Linked DNA regions of Puniceibacterium sp. IMCC21224. The protein of the gene in region 3 interacts with the protein of the main gene of each other region in a pairwise test. Links are inferred from orthologs where the notes say so. Each region holds a gene or a part of one and is shown on either strand. Other genes may lie near its edges. The genes, in order: dnaQ, IMCC21224_RS19165 and dnaE.

The links.
Region 1: the proteins of dnaE (region 3) and dnaQ interact in binary tests that used the Escherichia coli proteins (3 or more experiments, as listed by UniProt). The link is inferred for Puniceibacterium sp. IMCC21224 from one-to-one orthologs.
Region 2: the proteins of dnaE (region 3) and IMCC21224_RS19165 interact in binary tests that used the Escherichia coli proteins (3 or more experiments, as listed by UniProt). The link is inferred for Puniceibacterium sp. IMCC21224 from one-to-one orthologs.

Annotation. Positions count from the first base shown.
Region 1 is NZ_LDPY01000001.1:246,509-250,847, forward strand. Bases 773-3,772 are described here. They hold dnaQ (DNA polymerase III subunit epsilon), read right to left. Parts: upstream 2,618-3,772; coding sequence 1,928-2,617; downstream 773-1,927. Other genes in these bases: IMCC21224_RS01145 (FxsA family protein), read left to right, coding at 817-1,332; secB (protein-export chaperone SecB), read left to right, coding at 1,417-1,923; coaE (dephospho-CoA kinase), read right to left, coding at 2,610-3,203; IMCC21224_RS01165 (shikimate dehydrogenase), read right to left, coding at 3,200-3,772. Also shown: IMCC21224_RS01135 (murein transglycosylase A), read right to left, coding at 1-54; IMCC21224_RS01140 (Tim44/TimA family putative adaptor protein), read right to left, coding at 51-710; more of IMCC21224_RS01165, read right to left, coding at 3,773-4,033; IMCC21224_RS01170 (nucleoside triphosphate pyrophosphatase), read right to left, coding at 4,030-4,339. UniProt on the Escherichia coli protein: DNA polymerase III is a complex, multichain enzyme responsible for most of the replicative synthesis in bacteria. The epsilon subunit contain the editing function and is a proofreading 3'-5' exonuclease.
Region 2 is NZ_LDPY01000001.1:4,092,409-4,096,648, reverse strand. What follows is about bases 796-3,696. They hold IMCC21224_RS19165 (pyridoxal phosphate-dependent aminotransferase), read left to right. Parts: upstream 796-1,595; coding sequence 1,596-2,798; downstream 2,799-3,696. Other genes in these bases: IMCC21224_RS19160 (LysR family transcriptional regulator), read left to right, coding at 2,849-3,696; IMCC21224_RS19170 (SDR family oxidoreductase), read right to left, coding at 796-1,328. In the rest of the region: IMCC21224_RS19175 (ribonuclease activity regulator RraA), read right to left, coding at 1-527; more of IMCC21224_RS19170, read right to left, coding at 543-795; more of IMCC21224_RS19160, read left to right, coding at 3,697-3,751; IMCC21224_RS19155 (TAXI family TRAP transporter solute-binding subunit), read left to right, coding at 3,879-4,240. UniProt on the Escherichia coli protein: Shows aminotransferase activity with methionine and histidine as substrates, and to a lesser extent also with phenylalanine.
Region 3 is NZ_LDPY01000001.1:995,969-1,001,312, forward strand. Bases 1-4,005 are described here. They hold dnaE (DNA polymerase III subunit alpha), read left to right. Parts: upstream 1-304; coding sequence 305-3,805; downstream 3,806-4,005. Other genes in these bases: IMCC21224_RS04600 (hypothetical protein), read left to right, coding at 1-222; IMCC21224_RS04610 (hypothetical protein), read left to right, coding at 3,941-4,005. In the rest of the region: more of IMCC21224_RS04610, read left to right, coding at 4,006-4,888; IMCC21224_RS04615 (SlyX family protein), read right to left, coding at 4,925-5,131; hisS (histidine--tRNA ligase), read left to right, coding at 5,283-5,344. UniProt on the Escherichia coli protein: DNA polymerase III is a complex, multichain enzyme responsible for most of the replicative synthesis in bacteria. This DNA polymerase also exhibits 3' to 5' exonuclease activity. The alpha chain is the DNA polymerase catalytic subunit.

The DNA.
Region 1 (4,339 bases), 750 kb from region 3 along the record:
GAGACCACACATAGCCAACCCCGCTATCAACGCCGCCCGAAGCGTTCCAGTCATTCGCCCGTGGCGACGAGCTGCCAGTTCGGATCGTCACTGCCCATGTTGCGCGCAAAGGTCCATACGTCTTTCTGCTTCTTGGTTCCAGTGGTGCTGCCTTCGACAATCTCGCCGCTGGCATCGCGCACGACGGACGTCAATTCGCCGACAAAACGCACCGTCAGTTCGCCCAGCCGGGTGGTGTCGTCAAACGTCGCATCGGCAAGCGTCATTTCGCGCACACCGACAAATTCGGCTTCGACGACCAGCCCCTGCGCCGCGCGGGATTCGACCACGCCCGCAAAGCTTTCGTAGACATCGGCATCAAGGAACGGCTTGATCTCGGCCAGATCGCCGCGCTCAAAACTCATCAAAATCATCTCGTAAGCGCCACGCGCACCCGACAAGAAATCTGCAACGCCAAAGCTGGGCTCGGCGCGCTTCATCCGGGCCAGCGCATCGGCTGCTGCGCTGCCTTCAGGCACATGATCGATAATATCGCGATCAGGACCGCCTTCGATCACTTCAAATTCGCGACGCGCAGTTGCGTCGGGACCTTTCTGTGTGACCGGGGGTTTCTCGAACCCTTCGCGTGTTCCCAGAACATTGCGCAGTTTCAGGATAAGAAAAACGGCAACTCCGGCAAGAACCAGCAATTGGATAATCGGAGAGTTCATCGAGACCTCATGTTGGGGCAAACGTTTAAATGCGTCGGTTGATGTCTTATGTAGGTGTTCGGGGTGTCCAAGTCTACTGCGGCCCCTCTGATAGGAGATAAGTGCGATGTGGTTTTTTCTGGCCTTCCTCATGGTTCCACTAATCGAGATAGCCCTGTTCATCCAGGTCGGGTCATTGATCGGGCTTTGGCCGACGCTGGCCATTGTCGTTCTGACCGCCATCCTGGGTACGTCACTGATGCGGTCCCAAGGGGCGCTGGCGATGGCGCAGGTTCGCAGATCCTTTTCGGAACTAGATGATCCCACCGAACCGCTGGCCCATGGAGCGATGATTCTGGTTGCCGGCGTTCTACTCCTAACCCCAGGCTTTTTCACCGACGCCTGCGGCTTTGCCCTGCTGACGCCACCAGTTCGCATTGCCGTTTTCCGCTACCTTAAAGCACGGATAAACGTGCAGAGCTTTCAGATGGGGGCGGGCCCTCAGCGGACGCGTCGAACGTCACGCCCGGGAACCAGCCGAAATGACGTGATTGACGGCGAATTTGAAAAGGTTGACGACTATTCGGACCCGTCCCATCCCAAGCACCCAACACATCAGGGTTCAGGTTGGACCCGGCATTAAACGCCTTTGCCCCTGCGCGGGCATTGAGGCGCGGCCACCGCTCTGATATGCCAAGGTGCAAATTGATCCTGCTGGAGACAGAATATGGCTGATACCAACGCAAATGGCGCCCCTGAACAGGACGCCACTGCGGCTCAGATGAAGATGAACGTCCTTGCGCAATTCATCCGCGATATGTCGTTCGAGAATATCCTCGCTCAAAAGGGCACCGGCGGCGAAATGACCCCGGACGTTCAGGTTCAGGTGAATCTGGATGCGCGCAAACGCAGCCCTGACCACCAGTTCGAAGTGGTGATGAAGCTCAAGATTGACGCCAAGTCCAAAGGCACCACCAGCCAGTTGTTCCTGATGGAGCTCGAATATGGCGGCGTCTTTCACATCGAAAACGTGCCCGAAGAACAGATGCACCCATTCCTGCTGATCGAATGCCCACGGATGCTGTTCCCGTTTGTTCGTCGCATCGTGTCTGACGTGACCCGCGACGGTGGCTTCCCACCGCTGAACCTGGAAACTATCGACTTTGTTTCGCTCTACCGGAACGAAATTGCGCGTCGTCAAGCCGAACAGCAGACCAAGCGCGCAGACGCCTAAACGGTCAACCCTTTGACCAAAGGGCCTTGTCCCCAAGCTTTGCGACAAAGGCGGCATGTGCCGCCTTTTCCGTTTCAGTGATCCGCGAGGGCAGCGGCACCGCGCGTTTTGCCGGCCGCCAGATCCCGATATCCACAGCACCATTCCGTGTGCTCTGATCCTGCGACAAGCCGAAATCCGGCTGTTTGCCGCCGATCATCTCAAGATAAACTTCGGCCAGAATTTCCGAGTCAAGCAGCGCCCCGTGCAAGGCCCGCGACGAATTATCAATGCCAAAGCGACGGCATAGCGCATCAAGTGACGCAGGCGAGCCTGGGAATTTCTGACGTGCAATCGTCAGCGTGTCCAGGGCCTGATCCATTGGCAAAAGTGGCTTTTTCAGCCAACCCAATTCAGCATTCAGGAATTTCATGTCAAACGATGCGTTGTGGATCACCATCCGAGAGCCTCCGACAAACTCCAGAAAATCATCGGCGATGGCGGCAAAGACTGGCTTGTCGCGCAGAAAATCATCGCCCAGCCCATGCACCTGGAACGCCTCTTGTGGCATAGCGCGTTGCGGATTGATGTACTGATGATAGGTTTTGCCGGTGGGCATGTGGTTTAGCAATTCGACGGCGCCAATCTCGACAATCCGGTCGCCTTGCTGCGGATCAAACCCGGTGGTTTCGGTGTCCAGCACGATTTCACGCATTCGATAGCTGCCTTTCGATATCCCTGAGCACAGATTGCACCTGCTGCCGTGCCGCCTCAAGTGTCTCGGTTTCAATCACATAGTCAGATCGCGCAATCTTGTCAGCGACTGGCATTTGCCGCGCAAGGATCAGGTTGAACTGCTCTGCGCTCATCGTGCTGCGGGCAAGGACGCGCTTGCGCTGAATGTCCGGCGCAACGGTAACACAGGCCACCGCGTCCATCTCGCGATCTGCTCCCGATTCAAACAGCAGCGGAATGTCGAAAACGCCGATCGCTTCAGGCATGTCAGCAACAAACGCGGCGCGGTCAGCCTGCACCAGTGGATGTACTATCGCTTCGATCTGGGTGATGGCATTCGGGGTTTCCGAAATAATCTGGCGCAGTGCGGCGCGGTCCACGCTGGCGTCACTGATTGCAGCCGGAAACAGAGCCTGTATAGGCCCAACAGCTGCGCCGCCTGCGGTATAAAGCCGATGCACCGCCGCATCTGCATCCCAAAGGACGCAGCCTCTATCGACAAACATCGCGGCTGTCGTCGATTTCCCCATCCCGATAGAGCCGGTCAACCCGAGTCTAAACCTCATCCGAGAACGGCGGCTCGGGCCGCGGCGTCCACTTCGGGTCGATGCCCAAACCAGCGTTCAAATCCCGGAACCGCCTGATGTAGCAACATTCCGACACCATCCACAGTTTGGCAGCCCTGATCTGCCGCGACACGCAAAAGACGGGTCTGCAACGGCGTATAGACCAGATCGGCCACCAAAGTGCCGGCGCGCAACCCATCAAGAGGCACCCGCATCTCAGGTTTACCCACCATACCCAGCGAAGTGGTGTTCACAACAGTGGCGGCATCCTCAAACACGTTGCCGGCTTGAACCCATTCGACCACACGAACCCGGTGGCCAAAATCTTCGCGCAACTTATCGGCGCGAATGCGCGTGCGGTTCGACAGCCTGATCTCGGGTACACCACTGTCCAATAGTGAGACAATGACAGCACGCGCTGCGCCGCCAGCCCCAAGCACGACGGCAGGGCCAGACGCAGGTTGCCAATCCGGCGCATTCTGGCGCAGATTCTCCATAAAACCGTAGCCGTCAGTATTGTCGGCATGGATCTTGCCGTCCGCGCGAAAGATCAATGTATTCGCCGCGCCGATCAGCGTGGCGCGGTCAGTGACCAGGTCCGCCAGTTCCAACACGGCTTCTTTATAGGGGATTGTCACGTTAAGGCCGACAAAGCCCAGCTCGGGCAACATCCGTAACGCCTCGGCCAGTTTTTCTGGCGCGACTTCCATCGGGATGTAATGCCCCTGAATGCCATAGGTCCTTAGCCAGTGACCGTGCAAGCGCGGAGATTTTGAATGGGCGATCGGGGCGCCAAGGACACCCGCCAATGGGATCCGATCTGGTCTCATGAGGGGAGGGTTCCTTTCAGGACAAGATAGTTGAGCAGCTCAATCAGCGGCAGACCGAGAATGGTAAAGTGATCGCCTTCGATCCGGCTGAACAGGCGCACACCTTCTTCCTCGAGCTTATAACCGCCGACAGAATGACGAATACTATCCCAGTTCCGCGCAAGATAGGCATCGACATAGGCGTCAGAGAGCCCTCGCATGTGCAATCTCGCCTGGCCAACATGACGCCAAATAGGCTGACCATCTTCGATCAGCACCACAGCCGAGAGCAGGTTGTGACGCTGCCCCTGAAGACGGCAGATCTGG
Region 2 (4,240 bases), 3.1 Mb from region 3 along the record:
CCATCCTCGTCAGCTACAATGAAATCACCGGGAAACACCGCAACTCCACCGCAGGAAATTGCCTGATCCCAGCCGACAAAGCTAAGGCCACTGATCGCGGGCGGCGCAGCAACTGCCGAGGCCCAGACTGGAAGACCGCTTTCCTTGATGCCTACGATATCGCGTATGGCACCATCCGTTACAAGCCCCGCAGCTCCCACCTGCTTCAGCCGGGCACAAAGGATGTCGCCGAATATACCGGAATCGAGATGCCCGAGCGCGCCAGCAACCACTATGGAACCCGGCGCAGCGCGCTCTACCGCGACCCGCGTTGACGTTGGGGAGGACCACGCCGCTGGCGTCGCCAGATCTTCACGCATTGGAACAAAGCGCATTGTGAACGCTGGACCAGCAATTCGGGGCTGTCCCGGCAAGCGTGGTGAAGGTCCACGTAGTGAAATGTTCCGCAGCCCTTTCTTGAGCAGTACCGTTGTAATGGTAGCTGTTGAAACTTCAGTTAGCGCCGCCAGTTGTTCTGCATAGGTCATGTGACGTCCTGTCATTCAGATAGATGGAATGTAACCGCCATCTACTCGGATGACGCTACCAGTTACATAGGAAGACCGCTCACTAGCGAGGAATGCGACCACATCCGCATATTCGGATGGGTTGCCATAGCGATTAGCGGGAATGTTTGCGAGGCTCGCGGCTCGGGCATCTTCCTCGGTCTTGCCTTCGCGTTCAGCTTTCTTGCGATCCAAAAATGCAATGCGTGGGGTCAAGATACGACCGGGCACGATTACGTTTGCAGTCACGCCATCACGCGCGACTTCGGAGGCAAGGGTTTTGGACCATCCGACTAGTGTGCTTCGCAATGAGTTTGAAATTCCAAGATTAGGAATTGGGGCAACGACGCCCGATGATGTCGACGTAATGATGCGTCCCCATTTTCTGCCGCGCATTCCTGGAAGAACCCGATCCGAGATGCCAATGACAGACAGCACCATGGCATCGAACTGCGTACGCCAAGAATTGAATTCCTGGCCCTGAACTTCGCCCGGAGGCGGGCCACCAGTTAGCGCCACGAGGATGTCGATTGGCCCAAGCTGCGATTCGACCGTGGCCACATTTTCGTTGATCTGGTCTAGATCAGCCAAATCCCAGGGAATTACGATCGAACTTGAGCCAGCCGCCAAAACCGCTTCTGACGTACGTGTGGCAGCTTCTGCATCCCGATCGGCGACGGCCACATTGGCACCTTCAGCGGCGAGGCACGCAGAAATGGCCGATCCCAAGCCACCTCCACCACCCAGAACCAGCGCTGTTTTATCTGTCAGTCCTAAATCCATCTACTTGATGTCCTTTTAGTTGGTGCTGGTTTCGCCCGCCAATGCGCCAGAGCCTCACGAGCGAGTCACACAGCCGAAGGAAACCTTGTCGACGACCCAACATCGGTGAAGGTCATTCGTCAAAGGACTATTAAGAATAATTACTTTTCCAGAAGGGAATATGATCGCCCGATTTTAAATTCTCTAAAGGAATGTGTCGCCGAAAAATATTTCCTTTGACGCAATATCCCTCGCCTGATCATTTGCTGACAACGTGGAGGACGACCAATGACGAAGATATCTACCCGGCTAGGCCGAATTGCTCCCTCGCCGAGCATTGCCGCCATGAGCCATGCTCGCGGTCTTATCGCAAAAGGTCGGGACATCTGTGACTTGACGGCTGGCGAGCCGGACTTCGACACACCTAAGCATATTCTGCAAGCGGCCGCCGAGGCTATGTCCGCGGGAGCGACTCGGTATACTCCGCCCGGCGGAACTGCGGCCCTCAAACAAGCAATTGTGGAGAAATTCTTCCGGGAGAACAGGTTGAAGGTGCGACCCGATGAGGTGATCGTCGGAGCCGGCGCCAAGCAAGTCATTTTCAATGCAATGGCCGCCACACTTGAGCCTGGAGATGAAGTTGTGGTCGTGGCTCCCTATTGGGTGTCTTATCCTGACATCGCGCTTTATCACGGGGCCAAGCCTGTCGTCGTCGAAACTTTTGCCAGCGACGGTTACCGGATCGATCCCGACAGATTGCGCCGGGCTCTGACCCCCAGAACGCGATGGCTGATGCTGAACTCTCCCAACAACCCGACGGGAACGATGATCGACATTGAAACGATGCAGCAGATCGGCGGGGTGCTGAGGGACCATCCCTCCGTAATGGTTATGACTGATGAGATCTACGAGCATATCCGCTTCACTGACCGCGCTGCGGGCTCGTTTGCTGCGGTAAACCCTGATCTTGCCGACAGGGTGCTGACTGTGAATGGTGTCTCCAAGACCTACGCCATGACGGGATTCAGGATCGGCTACGCCGCGGGCCCGTCGGATCTGGTTGCTGCCATGGCGAAGTTGCAATCGCAAAACAGTGGCAACCCGGCGGCGGTGAGCCAGGAAGCGGCGCGGGCGGCGCTTACCTCCGGCCTCGATTTCCTGCCCCAATGGGTCGACGCATACAGAGCGCGTAAGAACCTTGTCGTACAGCGATTGTCTAGCGTACCCGGCCTATCGGTATTTGAACCCCAAGGGGCGTTCTATGTCTATGTTGGATGTTCTGAATGGATTGGGTGCGCCGGTCCTTCTGGACGGGTTCTCAGCGACGATTCAGCCGTGGTGATGGAGCTGCTGGATCACGGGGTAGCAAGCGTGCAGGGATCAGCTTATGGCGTCAGCCCGGCCTTCCGACTTTCGATTGCAAGCGGCATTGACGTTCTCGCGGCAGCCTGCGACCGTCTGGCTGATTTCGCGGGGCGTCTGAAACAGTGACCTGCGACGCCATGCTCTGGCTACGGAGCTCAACGGAGAGCGTGCGGTAGATGATCACACTCAAGCAACTGGAAGCTATTTATTGGGTGGCCAAGCTTGGGGGTGTTGGAGAAGCGGCGCACCGTCTGAACACCACGCAATCGGCAATCTCGAAACGCCTCCAAGAAGGTGAATATGCCTTGGGTGTCGACATTTTCGACCGCAACGGTAGGCGAATATTGCTGACCGAGGATGGCACCCGCCTGCTGCCACAAGTCTCCGAAGTTCTCTACCAACGTGATCGGTTAATGGACGCTGTCCACCCGCAACACGACATTCGGACGCTGCGACTTGGCGTCACAGAGCTAACTGCCATCACTTGGCTGCCCCGGCTGCTGACCAGAATTCGCGAGAGCTATCCAGGCGCGACCGTAACACCTGTGGTCGACGGATCAATTTCGCTGATGCAAAAGCTACGCGACGGAAGCGTGGACGCAGCGATCGTTCCCAATGCATTCGAGACGCGGGAGATCGAGACTACGGTGCTGTCGACCGTGGAACTTAAGTGGCTGCGGGCGCCAACGTATGCTCCCGGATTGGAAACCCTGACCCCGGAAGAATTGCGCCACCGGACAGTGATCGGGCAACGCGATGGATCGGGCTTGGGCTCAATGGTCGAGGCTTGGTTGACCTCTTTGCGGGTCACGATCGACAATGAGATCTCGACATCCAGTTTCTCAGCCCAGTTGGCCCTGACCCTGTCAGGGCTCGGGATTGCCTATCTTCCCGCACGCATCTGCGAACATTTCGTACAGTCCGGTAGACTCGTGGCTCTGCAGTCGTCTCCACCTTTGCCCCCAATACCTTATGGTATCCACTATCTTAAGAGCGCGGGCGACGACTTTCTTCGGCATGTGGTGACGCTTGGATCGGAATGCTGCGACTTCGACGCCGGGAACATAGGGCTACCCTGAAATTCTCCCGGAAAACATTCCTTTTGGCGATATCTGAATTTCCTTAATGTCGCTCGCTTCATATTGAGATTTCTCTGATGCTGGCTAGGGGCGCAGGCCCCGTACCCATAATCACACAGGGAATACCATGATCAAATTTCTAAAAGGCTCCTTCGTCTGCCTCGCTATCGGAATCGCCGGCTCAAGCGCACAAGCTGAAGAGTTCGTGTCCATCGGAACGGGCGGCATCACCGGGGTCTATTATCCGATCGGCGGCGCAATCTGCCGCTTGATGAACAAGGACCGCAAAGAGACTGGAATTCGCTGCTCGGTAGAATCAACAGGAGGGTCGATTTACAACATCAACAACGTTCGCGCTGGTGAGTTGGACTTTGGCGTGGTCCAGTCAGATTGGCAGTATTTTGCCTTGAAAGGAGAAAGCAGTTTCGCCGATCAGGGCCCGTTCGAGGACGAACGCGCAGTGTTGTCGCTCTATACGGAAGCATTTAC
Region 3 (5,344 bases):
TTGGTCTTTGCTACGGATATCTCGGATATGGTGAATTTTACCGGATCTCGCAGTTACTTTGGCAGCGCCTATGGCGGCGGCGGAACCCAGTTGGATCTTGAGCTGATCTTCAATGCCAAGCTGGCGTCGGTGCCGCTGCCTGCTAGCTTGCCGCTGGCGTTGGCCGGGCTGTTGGCTATGGTCGGGCTGGGCTGGTCCAGGGCGCGCCGCCGGAAAACCTGACGCGCCGAGTATTTCACAAAATTGATGGTAGAGACCACAAGCGATTGTGGTCTCTTTGTCATTGGGCCGCTAGATTCACACCATGTCTCAGCATCCTCGATTCGTTCATCTGCGTGTTCACACCGAATATTCCCTGCTCGAAGGCGCCGTGCGGCTGAAAAAGCTGCCCGCGCTTTGCGAGGCGGCGAATATGCCGGCCGTGGCGATCACCGACACCAACAACCTGTTTGCCGCGCTGGAGTTTTCGATTGCGGCCAGCGGGGCAGGGGTGCAGCCGATTATCGGCTGTCAGGTTGATCTGCGGCTTGCCGATCCTGCTCCGGGCGAACGGCCACGTGATCCCGCGGGCCTTGTCCTGCTGGCGCAGAATGAGCGTGGCTACCAGAACCTGATGAAGCTCAACTCGTGCCTCTATTTGCGCGGTGACGGGCAGTTGGCGCATGTCACGTCCGAAGATCTGGCGCAGCACGCCGACGGCGTCATCTGTCTGAGTGGCGGGCCCGACGGGCCGGTCGGACAATTGTTGCAACAGGGTCAGCGCGGGGCCGCTGAGGCGCTGATGGGGCGTCTGGCGCAGATCTTTGGTGACCGGCTGTATGTCGAATTGCAGCGCCACCCCGGCGAGTCGGGGCTGCCCGAGAATGAGCGCGCCTCAGAGCGCGGTTTTGTCGAGATGGCCTATGCGATGAACCTGCCGCTGGTCGCCACCAACGACGTTTATTTCCCGAAATCCCAGATGTACGAAGCGCATGACGCGCTGATCTGTATCGCCGACGGGGCCTATGTCGATCAAAAGGAAGACCGGCGCAAACTGACGCCGCAGCACTACTTTAAATCGCCGCAAGAGATGGCAACGCTGTTCGCCGATCTGCCCGAAGCGATCGAGAACACGGTCGAAATCGCGCGTCGTTGCGCCTTTATGGCCTACCGGCGCGACCCGATCCTGCCGAAATTCGCCGATAACGAGATTGAGGAACTGCGCCGTCAGGCCAAAGAAGGTTTGGTCGAACGGCTGCGGGTGATCCCGCATGCGACCAGCGTCGAAGACTATGAAAAGCGGCTCGAATTCGAACTGGGCATTATCGAGGGCATGGGATTTCCCGGCTATTTCCTGATCGTTGCCGATTTCATCAAATGGGCCAAGGATCAGAACATTCCCGTCGGGCCGGGGCGAGGGTCTGGCGCTGGTTCCCTCGTCGCCTACGCGCTGACCATTACCGATCTTGATCCGCTGCGATATTCCTTGCTGTTCGAACGCTTCCTGAACCCGGAACGGGTTTCGATGCCCGACTTTGACATCGACTTTTGCATGGACCGCCGGGAAGAGGTGATCCGCTATGTGCAGGATCGCTATGGCCGCGACAAGGTCGGCCAGATCATCACGTTCGGTGCGCTGCTGTCCAAGGCGGCAGTGCGCGATATCGGCCGTGTGTTGCAGATGCCTTACGGCCAGGTTGACCGCCTGTCCAAGATGATCCCGGTCGAGGGCGTGAAACCTGTCAGCATCGAAAAGGCGCTGGCGGATGAGCCGCGCCTGCGCGAAGAGGCCCGCAACGAAGAGGTCGTCGCCCGACTGCTCGAATATGGCCAACAGGTTGAAGGGCTGTTGCGCAACGCCTCGACCCACGCCGCCGGGGTTGTGATCGGCGACCGTCCACTGGATGAGCTGGTGCCGCTCTATCAGGATCCGCGATCCGATATGCCCGCGACGCAGTTCAACATGAAATGGGTCGAACAGGCCGGTCTGGTGAAATTCGACTTTCTGGGCCTGAAAACCCTGACCGTGATCCAGAATGCCGTTGACCTGATCAAGAAGGGCGGGCGGCATTTGCACATCGCCGCCGATGGCACGGAGCTTTATGAACCGCCCGAGGTGGCGATCGACGATATCGGCGCGATTCCGCTGGATGACGAGGCGTCGTACAAACTCTATGCAGCGGCCAAGACTGTGGCGGTGTTTCAGGTGGAATCCAGCGGCATGATGGACGCGCTGAAGCGGATGAAGCCGACCTGCATCGAGGATATCGTGGCGCTGGTCGCGCTCTACCGTCCCGGACCGATGGAGAATATTCCGACCTATTGCGAGGTCAAAAACGGCCTCAAGGAACGCGAATCCGTCCACCCGCTGATCGACCATATCCTTGAGGAAACCCAAGGGATCATCGTTTATCAGGAACAGGTGATGCAGATCGCGCAGGTCATGGCCGGCTACAGCCTTGGCGGCGCCGACCTGCTGCGCCGCGCCATGGGTAAAAAGATCAAAGAGGCGATGGACGCCGAACGCCCCAAGTTCGAAAAGGGCGCGGGTGAAAACGGTGTGGCCAAGAAAAAGGCCTCCGAAGTCTTCGATCTACTGGAAAAATTCGCCAACTACGGTTTCAACAAATCGCACGCGGCGGCCTATGCGGTGGTCAGCTATCAGACCGCATGGCTCAAGGCGAACCACCCGGTCGAATTCATGGCCGGGGTGATGAACTGCGATATCCACCTGACTGACAAGCTGTCGAACTATTTCGAAGAGGTCCGCAAGGGGTTGTCGCTGCCCTATGTGCCGCCCTGCGTGAACCGGTCTCAGGCCTCTTTTGACGTCCAGGACGGCGCGCTGGTCTATGCGCTGGGCGCACTCAAGAATGTCGGTCTTGATGCGATGCGGCTGGTGGTCGAGGGTCGCAGCGACAAGCCCTTTGTCAACCTGTTCGACGTGGCGCGGCGGGTGGATCTGAAGCGTGTCGGCAAACGCCCACTGGAAATGCTGGCGCGGGCCGGAGCGTTTGATCAGCTCGATTCCAACCGGCGACGGGTGTTCGAAGCGCTTGACCCGTTAGTGGGATATTCAGCGGCGATCCATGAACAAAAGGCATCGGCACAGGTATCGCTGTTTGGAGAAGCGGGCGACGATCTGCCCGAACCGCGTCTGCCGCCGGTGAACGACTGGATGCCCGCCGAACGTCTGAGTGAGGAATTCAAGGCTATCGGCTTTTACCTCTCGGGTCATCCTCTGGATGATTACATGGGGGCGCTGAAGCGCAAGAATGTCCTGACGCTGGATGAACTTATGGTCAAGGCCGAGCGCGGCGCCTGCGTCGCCAAACTCGCGGGTGTGGTTGCCGGTCGGCAAGAGCGCAAGTCGGCGCGTGGCAACCGGTTTGCCTTTGCACAATTATCCGACACAACCGGAAATTACGAGGTGACGCTGTTTTCCGAGACACTGGAAAAATCGCGCGAGTTTCTGGAAACCGGGGCCAAGGTGGTGGTCACGGTCGAAGCAACGATGGAGAGTGATCAGCTCAAACTGCTCGGCCGGTCTGTCGCGCCGGTTGACGTCGCAGTGGCCGATGCCGGGTCGTCGGGCTTGCGGATCTTTGTCGATGATGCGGCAGCGATTGCGCACATCGCGTCGGTTCTGGGACGCGCGGCGGACCAATTGCCCAAGGCGGCGCGCGGGCCGGTACAGTTGTGTCTGAGCCATGCAGGCCTGCCGGGCGAAGTTGAAATTGCCCTTGATCAGCAGTTTCCGGTCAATCCCGAGATCAAGGGCGCAATCAAGTCGCTGGGCGGTATCCTCGCGGTCGAAGAGTTCTGAGACCCTGTATCGGCGGAAGTTGGCGGTGCGACGGGCGGATCGTGGCGTGTCCTCACGTCGCAGGCGCGGTGCGCTAGACCTTTGGCACAGTTCTGCGCTAGGTGTCCCGGGTGGGATGAGACTAGGAGAAGTGCCGTGCGCCGTATCATGACGGGTGTACTTGTTTTGCTGTTGGCGGCAGGTTGCAGCGATCCGCTGCGCAATGTCGACAAGCTGTCGGATGTGCCGCTGGCCGAAGATGCCGCCAGCGTTGACGCCCTTCCCGGCGCGGTGGAATCCAGTGCCGAGGGTGGATTTCTGACCGCGCAGGCTGATTCGCCGACTCCGATCCCCGCAGAGCCAAAGCCCAAAGGCGGGCTGTTGGGGTTTTTCGCAGGCAAGGCGGCTAAGGCCAAGTCCAGCCCGTCGGCAGGTGACGCACTTGAGGGCAGTGTTGGTGATGATACGGCGCTGTCGGTGCCCAGTGAAGATGCCGTCCAAGAGACACAGGTTGCCGCGCTGTCGCCTTCTGGGGGCTCTGATCGCAAGAGCGGTGGCGGGGGGCTGTTCGGTTTTCTGGGCGGTGGTGGTGCCAAGACACCGGATCCGAATGCACCAGACAACCGCCAGGTCGGTCCCGGTGTGACCCTGCCATTTGGGGAAATTGCGCGGATCTGCGCCCTGCCGGAACGGGCGCTGGGCACGCTGGTCGAACGCTATCCCGAACGCGGTCGGGGTTATGCGCTGTATGACAGCAAACCGGGCAACAATGCCGCGCACAACTGGTACCTGACCGGCTTTGATGATGGCTGTGCGCGCCAGTTCACGGCGGCGCTTGCGATGTTTGGCGCACCCGAGATGCATGAGCAGTTGCGCTATGGCCTGCCCTCGGCCTCAGTACCCTATTCTCCGACGGATACGGCCTACGAGCAGGTCAAGTCGCGGGTTTGTGGCGCGCGCACCGGCCAGCCCTGCGGTCGCAAGATCGGTGCACTGTCCAAAGATACCGCCTTTGTCAGCGTCTATGAACGCTTTGGCGGCAGTTCGGGTTGGAACGACCTTTTGCTACATGACGGCGATGTGGTTGCCTCGGATCTCAACTGATCCCCGACCGGAGTGGGCTGTTGACACCTGTGCGTCTCAGTAATGCGGCGGGCGTTCGTCGCCAAGGACGATGCCGCCACCGGCATCGGTTTCGCGCGCGGCCTCACGCCGCATCAGCAGATCGACCCGTGTGGTGAGGCGGGCAATCTCATTGTCCTGACGCGCCACGACATCGGACAGATCGTCCAGCGCGCGCAGGATATGAGCAAGGCGTTCTTCGATGGGATGCGTGTCGCTGGGCATGGATGGCTCCTTTGGCTGCTGATATAATCGGTCTTGTCGGTCGCCGCAATTGCATGCCGCATAGGTCTTGCCGCCCCCGCATGTCAGGCTGACTTGCCCCGGATGGGGCAAGCGGTTAAACGGGCGGCGCATCAGGACGGGATCAGCAGCGATGGCCAAAAGCCCCAAAACACCCCGCCCCCGGGCGCAGACGCCCAAGGGGTTCCGCGACTA